Regions from separate parts of the Agarivorans litoreus genome, predicted to be linked through region 1. Evidence: predicted binding sites of a transcription regulator. Region 1 holds the regulator's gene; each other region holds the start of a gene.
What was found. Region 1 encodes sigma-54, which starts transcription at its own class of promoters, with help from an activator protein. Its sites were predicted from a motif close to GTTGGCACGNNNNTNGNNT; they were not measured.
Positions count from the first base shown of each region.

Region 2: K5L93_RS06940 (THxN family PEP-CTERM protein) is a predicted target of sigma-54. The motif match lies at 1,448-1,466, and genes of this name have one in related genera.
Region 3: glnA (glutamate--ammonia ligase) is a predicted target of sigma-54. The motif match lies at 3,006-3,024, and genes of this name have one in related genera.
Region 4: xdp1 (exosortase-dependent surface protein XDP1) is a predicted target of sigma-54. The motif match lies at 1,529-1,547, and genes of this name have one in related genera.

Region 1 covers NZ_BLPI01000001.1:2,832,667-2,836,887, forward strand. Annotated here, with positions in the region: gene ptsN (PTS IIA-like nitrogen regulatory protein PtsN) at 7-450, opposite strand; gene hpf (ribosome hibernation promoting factor) at 459-746, opposite strand; gene K5L93_RS13140 (RNA polymerase factor sigma-54) at 772-2,274, opposite strand; gene lptB (LPS export ABC transporter ATP-binding protein) at 2,326-3,051, opposite strand; gene lptA (lipopolysaccharide transport periplasmic protein LptA) at 3,051-3,530, opposite strand; gene lptC (LPS export ABC transporter periplasmic protein LptC) at 3,556-4,113, opposite strand; gene kdsC (3-deoxy-manno-octulosonate-8-phosphatase KdsC) at 4,110-4,221, opposite strand, start outside.
Region 2 covers NZ_BLPI01000001.1:1,506,570-1,510,790, forward strand. Annotated here, with positions in the region: gene K5L93_RS06935 (THxN family PEP-CTERM protein) at 1-64, opposite strand, end outside; gene K5L93_RS06940 (THxN family PEP-CTERM protein) at 496-1,398, opposite strand; gene K5L93_RS06945 (ThiF family adenylyltransferase) at 1,555-2,421, opposite strand; gene K5L93_RS06950 (S1 family peptidase) at 2,546-3,298, shown strand; gene K5L93_RS06955 (single-stranded DNA-binding protein) at 3,381-3,995, opposite strand; gene K5L93_RS06960 (MFS transporter) at 4,048-4,221, opposite strand, start outside.
Region 3 covers NZ_BLPI01000001.1:1,938,283-1,942,503, reverse strand. Annotated here, with positions in the region: gene glnL (nitrogen regulation protein NR(II)) at 1-818, opposite strand, end outside; gene K5L93_RS08950 (DUF4124 domain-containing protein) at 868-1,410, opposite strand; gene glnA (glutamate--ammonia ligase) at 1,515-2,921, opposite strand; gene typA (translational GTPase TypA) at 3,263-4,221, shown strand, end outside.
Region 4 covers NZ_BLPI01000001.1:946,061-950,281, reverse strand. Annotated here, with positions in the region: gene K5L93_RS04405 (sulfite exporter TauE/SafE family protein) at 1-22, shown strand, start outside; gene K5L93_RS04400 (lipocalin family protein) at 55-594, shown strand; gene K5L93_RS04395 (ferredoxin--NADP reductase) at 619-1,356, shown strand; gene xdp1 (exosortase-dependent surface protein XDP1) at 1,599-2,339, shown strand; gene K5L93_RS04385 (tetratricopeptide repeat protein) at 2,480-4,221, shown strand, end outside.

The sequences.
Region 1 (4,221 bases):
AGCCTATTAGGCTACCATGATGTCGTACAATTCGTCATCACTTTGTGCACAACGAAGTTGTTTACATATTTGCTTATCGTTAAGTTTTTCAGCGACTTGAGCAAGAGTATTAAGATGTTGCTTACATTGATCTTCGGGTACTAGTAATGCAAATACTAAGTCAACCGGCTTGTTATCAATAGCATCGAAAGAAATGGGGGGATCGCAACGCAAGAAAACCGCAGTGGCTTGATGTTGGTTGTCAATACGGCCATGAGGAATTGCAATGCCTTGGCCAATACCAGTACTGCCCATCTTTTCTCGATTTAACAAGCTTTCGAAAATGCATTGGGTAGTAGTATCAAGCTGTTTGGCAGCCAGCTCGCTGACTATTTCTAGGGCGCGCTTTTTTGAAGAGCATTGAACTGCACTTTGAGTGCAGTTCAAGCTAAGTACTTTGTTTAGTTGCATAAGGTTGGTTAACGTTTGTTAAGTTTTTCTTTATGTTTGATGACTTGGCGATCAAGTTTATCAATCAGGCTGTCTATGGCAGCATACATGTCAGAGTGCTCAGAGGTGGCAAATACTTCGCCGCCGTTTAAATGTAATGTAGCTTCAGCAATTTGGTTCAGCTTTTCGACGTTGAGGATGACGTGAACATTATTGATTTGATCGAATCGTCGGGTGAGTTTGGCAAACTTGCTGTGGACATATTCTTTCAAAGATTCAGTTATTTCTACGTGGTGTCCAGTAAGGTTAATTTGCATAGATATCTTCCCCTTTTTAGTGGCCTTAAATAAGGCTCTTTCGTTGGTTAGAAGGTGGAATTGCTAAAGATTCACGATATTTAGCAATTGTACGTCTTGCCACCTTGATCCCCTGATCTGCCAAAATATCAGCAATTTTGCTGTCGCTGAGTGGTTTACTGGTATTTTCGGCAGCTACCAGTTTCTTGATTAATGCACGAATAGCGGTTGATGAACACTCACCTCCACCATCGGTAGCCACATGGCTAGAAAAGAAATACTTAAGCTCGAAGATACCGCGCGGTGTGTGCATGAACTTTTGGGTGGTTACTCGGGAAATAGTGGATTCATGCATTTCTACAGCTTCTGCAACATCGTTCAGTACCATTGGCTTCATGGCTTCTTCGCCATATTCAAAAAACGCCTGTTGATGATGAACAATGCAGTTGGATACTTTTAATAGGGTTTCGTTGCGGCTCTCGATACTTTTAATAAACCACTTGGCTTCTTGTAAGTGGCTACGAATAAACTGGGTATCGTTAGCGTTGGTGGAGGTTTTACTTAAAGATGCATAATGGGAGTTAACCCGTAACTTAGGCATTGCATCTGGGTTGAGTTCTACCACCCAGCGTCCTTGGCGCTTAACAACCGATACATCTGGGATAATATACTGGGCTTGGTTAGGCTCAACTGCGTTACCAGGCCGAGGTTCAAGCGTATGAATCAAACGCATAACTTCGCGTAACTGGTCTTCTTTAAGTTTGGTTTTACGGGCTAATAGACGAAAATCGCGATTAGCTAATACATCAATGTGATTTGAAACTACGTCTTTGGCTTCATTTAGCCAAGGTGTGTCTTCGGCAAAGCGACTTAATTGGATTAGTAAACACTCTTGCAGCGAGCGCGCTGCTATACCAACCGGGTCAAAATGCTGAATGCGCTTAAGCACCGCTTCTACTTCATCCAGCTCTACATCTAAGTCATTGTTATCGCTTGAACGTAAGCCTTCCAGTAGCTGCTCACAGTCTTGAGTGAGGTAGCCCGATTCATCTACCGCATCAATAATGGCTAAAGCAATAGCTTGGTCTACTTCACTAAATGGAGTGAGTTGCATTTGCCACAATAAGTGGTCTTGCAATGAGTCGACAGTTTCGCCCTGAAACACCATGTCGTTGTCGTCGCTGATGGCATTGCCAGATGAGCTGGCCGGAGCAGAACTAGCGCTGTAGATATCGTCCCAAGTAGAGTCAACAGGGAGGTCGTCAGAAACAGTTTCTTGATTAATGGCATCGCCTGCTTCAATTTGACTGTTGTCTATGTCCGCAGTGGATTCGGCCTCGGTAGACTTCTCATTAGTAGATTTAGCGTCGTTTGCGTCACTATCATTGGCATGAGACTCATCCGCCTCAAGCAGAGGGTTACTTTCCAGAGCCTCTTGGATCTCTTGCTGTAAATCCAGTGTTGAAAGCTGGAGTAAGCGAATGGCCTGTTGTAACTGGGGGGTCATGGTTAACTGCTGACCAAGACGCAACTGCAAAGATGCTTTCATTAACTACCGCTGTTCCTTCTTTTTATTGTCTTTTTTAAACTTGCACTTTAACTATAGCTTGAATTGTTCCCCGAGATAAACTCGTTTCACATGTTCGTTTTCGAGAATTTCTTCTGGCTTTCCTGAGGCTATCAATTCACCTTGGCTAACGATATAGGCATGCTCACAAACATCGAGAGTTTCTCGAACATTGTGGTCGGTTATTAGTACACCTAGACCGCGATCACGTAGGTGTTCAATGATCTTTTTAATATCGATAACAGAAATAGGATCTACCCCCGCGAAGGGTTCGTCAAGCAAAATAAACTTAGGTGCGGCGGCTAGTGCTCGAGCAATTTCAACTCTTCGGCGTTCACCACCCGATAAGCTCATGCCTAGGTTTTTGCGAATATGGCCAATGTGAAACTCTTCAAGAAGGTCGTCTAATGCGCCAATTTGTTGCTCTTTATCGAGGTCTTTTCGAGTCTCTAATACGGCAAGAATGTTCTTCTCTACGGATAAGCGGCGAAAGATAGAGGCTTCTTGCGGAAGATAGCCAATGCCTTTGCGTGCACGGGTGTGCATTGCAGTACTGGATATATCGTCATCGTCGATGAGAATTCGGCCTTGGTCACGAGGCACCAAACCCACCACCATGTAAAAAGTGGTTGTTTTGCCAGCGCCGTTTGGGCCAAGTAAACCGACAATTTTGCCGGTCTCTACGTTTAAGCTAACGTTTTTGACAACTTTGCGGCCTTTGTAAGCCTTAGCCAAGTTTTCAGCAATTAGGGTGCTCATTATTGCTGGTCTTCCTTGGGGGTTAGCTCATCAAGCTGTTGAGGCAAGAAAATAGTGGTGACACGGCTATTCTCGTCGCCTTGAGCCACCATTTCTTGTTTATTAATGCTGTATTTGATCATTTTACCCTTTACCAAGCTCTCTTCTTGTTTGAGTTGAGCATTGGTAGTGAGTGTTAGCGTTTGGGTTTTTAAGTCGTAACGCACTTCGTTAGCTTCAGCTTCAATTGGCTTGCCGCTATCAAGTAATTGATAAAACGTTGCGGGTTCGCCTTTAGCGATCATAACTTCGCTGCCTTTTTCTTCGCTACCAATAACGCTTAGTTCTTCGGCGTGCATTTTTATCGAGCCTTGAGTCACCACAACATTATTGTAAAAGGTGACTCGGTTTTCTTTGATATTGACCTGCTGGCGGTCAGCATCAACAATAATTTGTTTGTTAAAGTCGTCTTCTAGTGCTTGTGAACCCCAAGAAAACATAAACAAGCTAGCTGCAAGTGCTAACTTACTCTTGTGGGTTGTGGTAAACCGCTTCGATATCATCTAATAAAGTCACTATTTCGTTGGCTAAATCACCGTCCATGCCAACGCCATACAGTTCGTATGAAGGGCCATATACGGTAACAGGTTGATCGCTGCTCATGGTTTCTGTTTGCAGGTCGATCTCCAATCTTTCGGTAATCAAATCGCGAACATACTCACCACGACTCAAATTTTTAATTACTACATTGTCATTTAAAATGACGTTTTGCTGCTGCTGTACTGTAGCGTGATCGGCCACAATTTGCCATACAGGTTGGTTAGGAGCTGGGTACACTAGTATTTTGGGTTGAGCAAAAGTAGTGTGCTTAAGTTGTTCAAAAAACGCCATTTCTTCTGCATAGATTCGGTAGCGTGGGCTGCCGTTTTCGCCAAAGCTCACACTGTAGAGTTTTTCAGCAACAAAGTTTGGTTTGCTGGCCTCGCGTTTAGCGCTTAGCTGCTTGGTCTCTGAAGGGCTAAGCTGCCATAGCACTATGGCTAGTAGAAATAGGCCAGCAAAGAACCAGGTTGGGCGATTCATACACTCATACCTTGAGCATTTTCAAGCTCGCCTTTTGCTTGCAGTAGTAGATCGCAAAGCTCACGAACTGCACCAAAACCGCCACGGGTTTGGGTGATAAAGTTGGCA
Region 2 (4,221 bases), 1.3 Mb from region 1:
CGTTAGCAGAGATGCTTGCAAAACCTAAGCTAGCCGCCAAGCATGTAAGTTTTAATTTGTTCATGTCACCCATCCATTTGGTCAGTACAATTCGAAATACAAGTCATACAAAGCAATCTAGATGCCAGTTTTAAAAGTCCTTTAAAAGCAGCAGCTTAATAACTAACCAAATATTTAAAGTAAACAGAATGTAAAAATTGCTGACACGAAAGCCCATTATATTTATCACCGCAAAAGATCCTTAAGATCTTTGCTCTAAAGCTTAATATATGAAGATTTCCCATACTAAACCCAATTAGCGATTTACCTTGGACCAACAAACAACAGCATTCTGGTGTTAAGTTGCTATGCATTATAAAGGCAGATGAGAAAGCTGAGCCTTCGAACAAGACAGTTACGATTGAGAATTTGATCTTTGGAAGTGAAAGTTTCTTCGACAGATATAAAAAAACTGCTGCAAGAAAGCGCAGCAGTAATATTATAGGCGTTGCCAATTTAAGCGCGGCGGCGAACTGAAGCTAAACCTAGCAAAGCTAAACCAAAAATAGCTATAGTGCCTGGCTCAGTAACTTGAGCAGCAGAAATAGCGAAAGCTGCCTTTAATTCGTTCTTCTGGTTTTCTTCAGTTAAGAAACCAATACATGTAGAGTCAGGACCACAATCTAGGTTATCTAATACAGTTAAGCCTTGAAGACGAGTAGTTAAGGTATACACGTAATCGTCAAAACCAGGAATTGGTAGAATGAAGCTGTTCTGAAGGTAGATATCATCACCAACTTCAGTAAACGTAACTCCGTCATCTAGTACCAATGTGAATAAATCTGAACAACCTGCTTCATTTACACCAGCCTCGCCTACTTTAGTATCACCATACTTACAAATACCGTTGGTTGGCGTGTTGTAGGTTTCTTCAAACAATACATCAAATTCAAGTACTGGAGCAGGAAGCGCAGGGCCAACAAAAGGAGCTAGAGGTTGCAGGAACAAGCCATCAAACAAAACTGCTGAAGACAAAGTATTACCTGTTACACCCCAGTTTTCATGGGTTAGGCCTGTACCTGTTACGAAATCCAATGCACCAACACCGTCAACTACACTTGTACTTACTTGACCAGACTGAGCGTCGTCAATCTCAAGTGAACTTTTGATAAGTTGAGGGTTTACAGCCCCGTATGGTGTACCCCACGCAAGACTTTTAGGCAGCTCACCACCAAAAAGAGGATCAAACTCATCGGCAGTGGCACCACTTGTGTCAATGCCTAGTTGGCCAGCATTCGAACTCCACTCTTTGAAACCAGCGTCATTAACATAGTTCCATTCAGTGATTAGTTCAGCGTTAGCAGAAATACTTGCAAATCCTAGGCCTGCAGCCAAGCAAGTAAGTTTCAATTTGTTCATTTCACCCATCCAATTTGGTAATAGCGTTTAGATATAAAGACCGAGCATAAAGCAAAACTCAGGCCAAGTATAAATTACAAGTAATAACAAAAACTTAAACGCTACAAATAAATAAATCAATTGCGATGTGTAAAACTTACTGACATAAAAAAGCGCTCAACTCTCTTCTTTTAAAACTATTTTTTTGGCTATCTTAAATACCATTCGTTGCAAGGGATTACGATTACCCATGGGTCGCCAGGTTTTCTTAAATCGATTTCGATAAGCATCAAAATGCAAACCATAGGGCGCGGTAACTAGATCTCCACGATTAAGTAGGATTTTTAAAACATACGTACCCGCTATACCACCACACATCTTCACCGCCATAGGCATCGATGGTCCTTTTTTAGCGTGAAAATCTGCTCGACTCGGGTCAACTAGATAAGGACGCTGCAACATAGCTGGGGATAAACCAATTAAGAACTTAATATATTGCTCATTTTCACTAGTGGCATCTTCAAATCGAAAATACTCTTCGTAAGTCATACTGCCAGGCATAAAACACAGAAATGCACAGCCCATGCCTAGCGGTGCAGCAGTAACTAGGGGGATCTTTTTCTCCAAACACTTTTGAAAGACCAACTTTCGCGCAGACAAGGCAAAAAAATCTAGGCTATCAACATATACGTCCACACCTTCAAGGAACTCATCAACATTGTGCTCAAAAATACCTTCAGGGAAGGACTTCACCTCCGCTTCAGGGTTTATATCTAAGCAGATGTTTTCCATTACTTTTACTTTGTCTTGGCCAACGGTAGACATAAACGCGCCAGCTTGACGATTAAAGTTGTGAACTTCATATTCGTCAAAATCAGAAATGTGAAACTTGCCAACCCCCAAGCGCGCCAAGGTAACAATGTGCTCACTACCAACGCCCCCGGCCCCCGCCATGGCAACACGCTTTCCACGTAACACCTGTTGCTCTGCTTCCGTTACCCAACCGATATTCCGAGAAAAAGCATCTTCGTAATTAAAACTCATAACTAGTTAGCCTTATAAGATTGACGACATCCATTCGCCTGCATATAACCACGAACAACATAGCAACTTGCTCTAATGCATAGTAAAAATTAAGATTAAAAGGTCATTCAAGGAAGAATATAGTATGAAACTCGCCTTCATCGTAATCCTAGCCTCTTTTTCATCTCTGTTTAGTGTAGAAGCTTCCAGCGCACTTGCAGACACTATAGAAAAAATCAAACCGTCTGTTGTAGGAATTGGCACCTACAATAAACTGAATTCTCCTAGAGCCAGCTTACGAGGTACCGGATTTGTTGTTGGCTCTCACCTTATTGCCACCAATGCACATGTGATCCCAAAAAGCCTAAACCAACAACAGAACGAAAAACTAGTTGTATTTGTTGGCCAAGGTCGCTCGCCAGAACTGCGCATTGCCAGCGTAGTAGCTAGCATTGAACAACACGATTTAGCCATACTACAAATTGAAGGCAAAGCCCTAAAACCACTAACGCTTTCAAACCAAAAAGTTCGCGAAGGAGAACTATATGCCTTCACGGGTTTCCCAATAGGCGCTGTATTAGGTCTATATCCAGTTACACACCGCGGAATTATCTCAAGTATTACACCCGTGGTAATACCGGCGAGAAATGCCAGCGAACTAAACCTTGCTCAATTAAAACGACTCAAATCACCCTATAATATTTATCAACTTGATGCCACTGCCTATCCCGGTAATAGTGGCAGCCCCCTTTATCACCCAGAAACAGGCGAAGTTATCGCTATCATCAATAAAGTTTTTGTAAAAACCACCAAAGAAGCCGTATTGGCTGACCCAAGCGCGATCAGCTATGCCATCCCGGTAGTTCATCTAAAGCAACTTCTCAGCAGCCTGAAGTAGTATTTCGAAAACTTACAGATACAAAAAAGCCCTAAAAATAAGGGCTTAATTAGTATTCGTACACTTCTAAGAAATCCTGTTTTTAGAACGGGATATCATCATCAAAGTCCATAGGAGGCTCATTAAACTGCTGAGTTGCCTGCTGTGGAGCTTGTTGAGGCGCTGGGGCAGGTTTAGCTTGTTGCTGATAACCACCTTGCTGAGGTGCATGCTGCTGCGGAGCTTGTTGCTGGAAACCTCCTTGCTGAGCAGGAGCTGCTTGAGGCGCAGCCTGTTGTTGACCGCCCCAGTTACCTTGTTGCTGCGGAGCACCACCACCCATGTTTTGCCCTTGGCCACCACCTTGACGTCCGCCTAGCATTTGCATCACGCCATTAAAGCCCTGTACAACCACTTCGGTAGAGTAGCGATCTTGGCCACTTTGGTCTTGCCACTTGCGAGTTTGTAATTGACCTTCAATGTAAACTTGCGAACCTTTCTTGAGGTACTCACCTGCAACTTCTGCTAACTTGCCAAACAACACTACACGGTGCCATTCTGTACGCTCTTTTTGTTCACCACTTTGCTTGTCTCTCCAGCTTTCTGAAGTTGCAATAGTAATATTGGCGACGGCCCCTCCGTTTGGCATAAAACGAACTTCAGGATCTTGTCCTAAGTTACCAACCAAAATTACTTTATTAATGCCCCGAGTGGCCATGTATATCGCTCCTATGTTCTATCTGTTATGGCGAGGAAGACCCGCTATCATACTAGGCTGCACGCACCAAATCCAATGCTCTAGCCAATTCAAATTCTTTTGTTTTAACTTTAAGGTAAACAGTATTGTCACTTGCAATAACAACTGCTTCTACAACCCCAGGTAAAACCTGCAGTTTTTCTAAAATGCTAGCAGGTTGATCGGGAGATGATATCGTTAATGAATA
Region 3 (4,221 bases), 890 kb from region 1:
ATATTAATATTACCGCCTTTCTCTTCTAAAGCTTGAACGGCATTTTGTACGATATTGAGGAAAGCCTGCAGTAGTTGTTCATGATCCATTTCAAAATCAGGAATGCTTGGATCGTAATCGCGCTCAATACTAATACCTGCTGGTAGATCAAGTTTAACCAGTTGGCGTACCTTCTCGAGCACAGAATGCACATTATGCAGTTGATGTAAGCCTGGGCGCTGTGGGCCGAGCAAGCGATCAACTAGCTTTCTTAAGCGGTCAGCTTGCTCGATAATAATGCCGGTGAATTCTTTGAGCTCTGGGTTAACCAGCTCTTTTTCTAGCAACTGTGCCGCGCCACGCAAGCCACCAAGCGGGTTTTTAATTTCATGAGCTAAGCCGCGAACCAGTTCTTTGGCTGCTTGTTGCTGGGCGTGTTGATAAAGTTCTTGAGAGATCTTCTTTTGCTGGCCAATGGCGCGCATTTCCAGCATGAGTAAATTTTTATTTTGGCTGTAGATACGTGTGGCTGATAACTCAACCAGCGCATGGTGGCTATCGAAAACCAGTGTCACCTCATTATCTGTGAAGCTTTGTCCAGAGCTACACACAGTATCCAATTTACTCAGATCCAATGAGCTATGTTTTACTTGAGTAGCAAGCGGCTCATCAATTAGCCGCTTAGCACTTTGACCGAGTAGTTGTTCAGCTGAAGCATTAACGTATTGAATCTTTAGCTCCGCATCAAGCAGCACTATGGCAGTAACTTGATTTTCCAATACTAAGCGCTCGAGCCCAGAAATATCTAACACTACTCTCTCCTGAATGATGCGCACCATTTTGGTGCTTCTGCACTGAGTTTAACCTCAAAAAGCAGAGAGTGACTAATTAGCCTCCCCCTGCAGCGGCCGCTCCAGCGCCAAATGCGTTAGCGCGGTGCAAAAATACGGTTATGGGCTTAGACGATGCAATTTCCTTGCCTGAATCATCAACTAGCTGCACCTGTATTGTATGGGCACCGCGATCAATGTTGGTGAGTTGGAAACTACCCATTTTAGTGATTTGCCCTTGAGGGACGCCATCAAGCACCAATTTGTAGCCCATGCTGTTTAACGGAAGCGGGGTAGAGCTAGCACTAATTGAGATCTTTCCTTCGTTATCTCGAATGGTTTGCTCATGGCTCGGGCTAGTGATGTTAACTTGATACTGAATAGGTTTTTGTTTCTTTTTAATTGGAGTGCGTGGCGTAACAATGGGGCCGTCGGTAGCCGGAGGAGCTACATCAACTTTGAGTTCAGTGGCGCCAACTTGCGGGCGGTCTGAGAAATGCGTTACGCCATTTTCGTCTACCCACTGGTAAATTTTGTCAGCAGCTTGGACGCCAAAAATAGTGCCACAGATTAATAAAGCTAAAGCAAACCATTTGCTCATTGATAAATCCTCCATTCAATTTGCTAAAGGTGGGCAAAAAAGTATTGAAAAGCAATAAAAAAACCCGCTTTAAAGCGGGTTTTTTAAGCCGTGTAACGTTTTGTTTATACGCTGTAGTACAATTCAAACTCAAGTGGGTGAGTTGTCATGTTGATGCGCTCAACGTCAGCAGATTTCAATGCGATGTAAGAATCGATGTAATCGTCGCTGAATACGCCGCCAGCAGTTAAGAATTCACGGTCAGCATCTAGGTTAGCTAGTGCATTTTCAAGTGAAGTTGCCACTTGTGGGATTTCAGCTGCTTCTTCTGCAGGTAGGTCGTACAAATCCTTGTCCATAGCGTCGCCAGGGTGGATTTTGTTTTTGATCCCGTCAAGGCCAGCCATCAACATTGCAGAGAATGCTAGGTATGGGTTAGCTGTTGGGTCAGGGAAACGTACTTCAATACGACGTGCTTTAGGCGATGGTACTACAGGAATACGGATAGACGCTGAACGGTTACGTGCTGAGTAAGCAAGCATAACAGGTGCTTCGAAACCAGGTACTAGACGCTTGTAAGAGTTAGTTGAAGCGTTAGCAAAAGCGTTAATCGCTTTAGCGTGCTTGATGATACCGCCAATGTAGAACAATGCAGTTTCAGATAGACCGCCATACAGGTCGCCAGCAAATAAGTTTTCGCCGTCTTTCCAAATTGATTGGTGAACGTGCATACCGCTACCGTTATCACCAACAACTGGCTTAGGCATGAAAGTAGCTGTTTTACCGTAAGCGTGAGCTACGTTGTGAACAACATACTTAAGAACTTGAGTTTCATCAGCTTTTTCAACGATTGAGTTGAATTTAGTTGCGATTTCGTTCTGACCGGCTGTAGCTACTTCGTGGTGGTGAGCTTCAACAGTTTGACCCATTTCTTCAAGCACTAGACACATTGCTGAGCGAAGGTCTTGTGAAGAGTCAACTGGAGCTACTGGGAAGTAACCGCCTTTAACACCAGGACGGTGACCAGTGTTGCCGTCTTCGAAGTGCTTGTCTGAGTTCCAAGATGCTTCATCAGCATCAATTTTGTACATAGAACCTGACATGTCAGTTTTGTATTTTACATCGTCAAACAAGAAGAACTCTGGCTCTGGACCGAAGTATGCTGCATCAGCAATACCAGTAGAACGCATGTACTCTTCAGCACGCTTAGCTACAGAACGTGGGTCACGGTCGTAACCTTGCATAGTAGAAGGCTCTAGGATGTCACAACGAATGTTTAAAGTAGCTTCTTCTGTGAATGGGTCTAATACAGCAGTAGCGGCGTCAGGCATCAATACCATGTCTGATTCGTTAATGCCTTTCCAACCTGAGATTGAAGAGCCATCAAACATTTTACCGTCTGAGAAGAAATCTTCGTCAACTTGGTGAGATGGAATAGATACGTGTTGCTCTTTACCTTTAGTATCAGTAAAGCGTAGGTCAACAAATTTAACTTCTTGCTCTTTAAGCAAAGCTAAAACTTCTGCAGACATGTTTTTAACCTCCAGTGTCATCAAAATTGATGGTTCAATCGATTTAATAGTTATTTATACGAATAATCGTAGTTGTGTTGCTTCAAGCTAAAACTGTGCCAACACATAAAGTGCTGATTTACCTGGCTAAAAAATACTATGGCATCAATTTAGTGCAGAGCTTTGCCCTAATGTGGTGCTATTCTTGTCCATTTTGGTGCAGTGAGTTTTTGGCCCTTGCTATCATACCCTAATTGGGTAGCGAGAAAACCGTGATCAACTTAAAACTATGAGAATTTGTCGTTTATATGTACAATGGCGCACTTTTTACTTTTACCTCACAATATGAAGGGCTGAAAGCCGTGCTAGATAAGTTAAGAAACATCGCCATTATTGCTCACGTAGACCACGGGAAAACCACCCTGGTAGATAAATTACTGCAGCAATCTGGAACCCTACAAACGCGTGGTGATGCTGAAGAGCGGGTAATGGACTCAAACGATCTTGAAAAAGAACGTGGTATTACCATTTTGGCAAAAAACACGGCGATTGAGTGGAACGATTACCACATCAACATCGTAGATACCCCCGGACACGCCGACTTCGGTGGTGAGGTAGAACGTGTTTTATCTATGGTTGACTCTGTATTGTTGTTGGTAGATGCCCAAGAAGGCCCAATGCCGCAAACCCGTTTTGTTACTCAGAAAGCATTCGCTCAAGGTTTAAAACCTATTCTGGTCATTAACAAAATTGACAAGCCAGGCGCTCGTCCTGATTGGGTAATGGACCAAGTATTTGATTTGTTCGATAACTTAGGTGCTACCGATGACCAGTTAGATTTCCAAGTGGTTTACGCATCTGCGTTAAACGGCTGGGCTAGCTCTGAAGAAGGCGTAGAAACAGATAACATGGAACCTTTGTTCCAAGCTATTGTTGATAATGTTGCTCCTCCTGAAGCTAGAGAAGGTGAAGGTTTGCAAATGCAAATTTCTCAGCTTGATTACAACTCTTATGTTGGTGTTATTGGTGTTGGTCGTGTATCACGTGGCAGTGTTAAACCCAATCAACAAATCACTGTTGTGGGTGCCGACGGCAAAACCCGTAATGGCAAAGTGGGTCAAGTATTAGGTTATCTAGGACTAGATCGCCATGAAGTGAAAGAAGCAAATGCCGGTGACATTATCGCTATCACTGGTTTAGGCGAGCTAAAAATCTCTGACACCATTTGTGACCAAACCAATGTTGAAGCCTTGCCTGCACTGTCAGTAGATGAACCTACCGTAACCATGACTTTCCAAGTAAACACTTCTCCGTTTGCTGG
Region 4 (4,221 bases), 1.9 Mb from region 1:
CGTGGCCGCATTGTGGTTTTAGAACCCATAGCGCCAATTTATAGGGAAGGTAGTATGCAAAAAGTGTTAATCATCATTGCTATGCTAGCATTGAGTGCTTGCAGTTCTAAGCCTGAAGGTATTGAACCTGTTCAGAATTTCAATCTAGATAAGTACTTAGGCACTTGGTACGAAATCGCCCGCTTGGATCATTCATTTGAGCGCGGCATGAGCCACGTTACTGCGACTTATACCCTGCGTGATGACGGTAAGGTATCTGTTCTTAATAAAGGCTTTTCCGAGCAAGACCACCAATGGTTTGAAGCAGAAGGCGTAGCACAGTTTGTTAGTGAGCCTGATGTTGCACACTTGAAAGTGTCATTCTTTAGGCCATTTTACGGCGCTTACGTGGTGTTTGCTTTAGATGAAAAAGACTATCAATATGCTCTAGTTGCAGGGCCAAACCGAGACTATTTGTGGTTGTTGGCCAGAAGCCCCGAGCTATCGCACGCCATTCGTACCGATTTGGTACATCAAGCTAAAGCGCTTGGCTTTGACACCAGAGAGTTAATTTTTGTTGAGCACCATAGTGATGTGATAACGTCAAAAGAGTAAAGAGATGTGACAACAGGAGCAACTATGTGGACTGAAGGTAAAGTTATTCAACGCATTGATTGGAACGATGAACTGTTTTCCTTACGCATTAAAGCAGAGATAGACCCTTTTGTTGCAGGGCAGTTTATCAAGTTGTCTGAAATGCGAGACAACAAACGTATTGCTCGTGCTTACTCGCTGGTTAACCCTCCCAGCACCGACTACATAGAAATACTGGCTATTAAGGTGGAAGATGGGCTGTTGTCACCCAATTTACACTTATTGCAAGCTGGCGATAGTATTGAAGTTTCAACTGCGGCAGCAGGGTTTATGGTATTAGACGAAGTCCCTCCCGCTAAGCACCTTTGGTTAATCGGAACGGGTACTGGAATAGGCCCATTTTTCTCAATATTAGAAACGCCAGAGCCTTGGGAGCGCTTCGAGAAAATTGTGCTGGTTTACGGCGTACGAAAAGCTAAGGACATTGCTTATCAAGAACTGATCGATAAATACTTAAATGAGCAAGCGGATAAATTTGTCTTTCAAGCCATGGTAACCAGAGAAGATTGCGCCGGCGCACTACGGGCTAGGATCCCAGCAGCACTGGAAATGGATCAGCTGGAGAATTCAGTAGGGCTTAGTCTTAACGCTCAAGACTCTCAGGTGATCATGTGTGGCAATCCGCAAATGATCACTGATGCTCAAAGCATACTTGAGAATAAAGGCTTAAAGAAAAACCTTCGGAGAAAGCCAGGACAAGTAACGGTAGAACGTTATTGGTAGTGTGTTTTTTGAGCGTAGATGTTACTCTTTTATATAGAATATTTGCCATTTATTTGATGCACTGATTAGCAATGAGCGCAAAAACTCAGCAATTGTTGTCGGTATTTTTTACAATATGACCATAATAATTAAGATCTATTATTTAAGTTGCTGTATATAAAGAGTTATTTATCTTGGCTTGATTTTTGCTTTATTTGGCTTAGTGATATTAAAGATATACATACTGCTATTTTGGGGGCACTGTGTTTAAACAAATTTTATTAGTAGCAAGTTGCGCGGTTTCGTTGTCTGCTTTTGGCTCTACTCAGACTTGGGACTTTAGCACATTTACCGAAAGCGGAAGCGGTAATGGGAATACCTTCAGTGGTAACGGTCTTACTCTTTCAGGGTGGTCTAATACCGACGGTGGTGCTCAGAATATCGAAAGTGGCGAGCTAGATTATGCAAACGGTTATGGTTTGACATTACAAAACCGTGATGAAGGTGGAAGCTCTCCAGACCATGCAATCGACAGCTACAACAATCGTGACTGGAAGAAAGATTATGACATGGTTTTACTTAGCTTCGATGAAGCAGTAAACCTTGCTGGTTTCTCGTTGGGCTGGGCTAAAGAGGGGCGTAACCGTGAGGCTGATGTAACTGTATTAGCATACTCTGGTAACGATACTCCTACTTTAGCGGGTAGTAACTGGGGAGACGTGGCAAGTGCTTGGTCAACTGAAGCTCAGGTTGATGATGCTAACTCATACGCATATCAAGCAATCAGCTCTAGTGCTTCTTCTAAGTATTGGTTAATTGGTGCATATAACCCAATTTTTGGAGATATGGGTTTCTCAACCGCTAACGATGCATTTAAGTTGGCTGGTGTTAAAGCGAACAGCCCTCAAGTACCTGTAACCAGCGTACCAGAACCAGGCACAGTATTAATGTTTGCTGCTGGTTTACTTGGCATCGCATTACGTAGCAGAAAGCGCCAAGCTTAAACCAATACTTCCTTTTCCTGTTTAATCAAAAATACGAAATACTCTGTATTTCGTATTTTTTTGTCTTTTTTTTACTACCTGTTCATTAGATACTGTTTAAGGCTTAATTGACTAGCCCTTGAAGCAACAAGGAATTAGCTTTGATAATTAACAAATTTTTAGTAGCTCTGTGTTTACTGTGTGTAACGAATCTTAGCTTCGCAGATCAGCAGGCTAACGAGTACGAACTCGCCGTTAAAGCCTTTTATAGTGGAGAAGAGAATGAAGCCTTCATCCATTTAAAAAATGCACTAAAAGCTAATCCTGAACACCTTTCCTCAAAGCTACTGCTTGCCAAAGTATACTTTAACGCAAATAACTTAGGTTCTGCTGAGAAACAGTTAGAAGAAGCCCTAGCTTTAGGGGCCGACATTAATTTGGTGTTGCCATTGCTTGGCAATATTTTAATGTTGCAGGGAAAAACCAACGAACTGCTTGCGTTTGAAGAACGAATTAATGAGTTCTCTAACCCGAGTTTATTTGAGTGGAAGCTATTGCGTGGTCGAATTTATTTGAAGAATGCTCAACCAGAATTAGCACGCAATGAATTTGAGCAAGCCACTAAACTTATGCCGAACAAGCCAAGTGCGATGAATACCTTGGCAACCTTATATTTAAGACAAAAAGAATACGTACTTGCAGAACAATGGATAGAGCGCTCATTACAAATAGCCAAAAATAATGAGAGAACATGGTTGCTGAAAGGGGACTTGGCAGCGAGTCAGAACAACTTACCCCTCGCCTTGGAACATTATCAAACGGCTTATCAACTTGATCCTCAAGACCCAAAAATCTTGCGAAGCTTAGTGATGACTCACCTTAAGCTTAATCAGACTGAGCAAGCTAAACGCTATTTAAAGCAGATCCAAGAACAAACACCCAATGATCCCACGGCGATACTGATTGGTGCTACTTTGTTTGCCGGTGAAGATAATACCGAAATGGCCGAGCGAGCCTTAGCGGATTTATCTCAAAAAGTTTCTGCTGCAGAAACTGAGGAGCTAACAGACGCAAACACCTTGCTATTTATTCAGGGCGCGTCGGAATTTATTCTAGAAAACGACGAAAAAGCCCAGCAGTACCTCAGTCAGTACTTGCGTCAAAAGCCCAGTGATCTTGGGGCTACCCGAATGCTGTCTAAGCTTTATCTTCGTAACAATGAGTCCTACAAGCTGCAGTTACTTCTGCAAGATAACTTCGATTACATCATTCGCGACTTAGGCTTGTCGGTTCAACTCGTGTATTTGTACATTGATGCTGGTAGGTTACGCGCGGCTCAACAAGCCTTTGAGCAAATTAGAGCCTACCATAGCGACTCAAATTACATGGTGATTTTGGATGCTGAATTGGCTCGGGCAAGTGGTGAATCCGAGCGGGCCTTAAGTTTGTTGGAAGCGCTTCCTTTTACCGAGGATAACGCGCCAATAAAGTGGTTACAGTTGAAAGGTGAGTTGGCTTTAGAACTGAACAAGTTTGACCAAGCTAGCCCGGTAATTGAGAGTTTAATTGCCAGAAACATAAACAATGCTAATGCGCAAAATTTGATTGCTGCTTATTACATTAAAACTGAACAAGCAGAATTGGCACTGCGTTATCTTGATGAAGTGTTAGCAACCAACCCCAATAATGTAGGCGCTAGCTTTAACAAAGCGGTGGTCTTGAGAGCCCAGGGCAGCACTGAAGAAGCACTACAAATCTTAGACACCTTGTTAGCAATAAACAAACAGCACACGCCAAGTCACCTTTTGGCTGCTCGCATTCACCTTGAGCAAAAAAGCTATCTAGAAGCGACTGAACAGCTTGATAAAGTTTTGCTATACGAACAAGACAATCGCCAGGCACG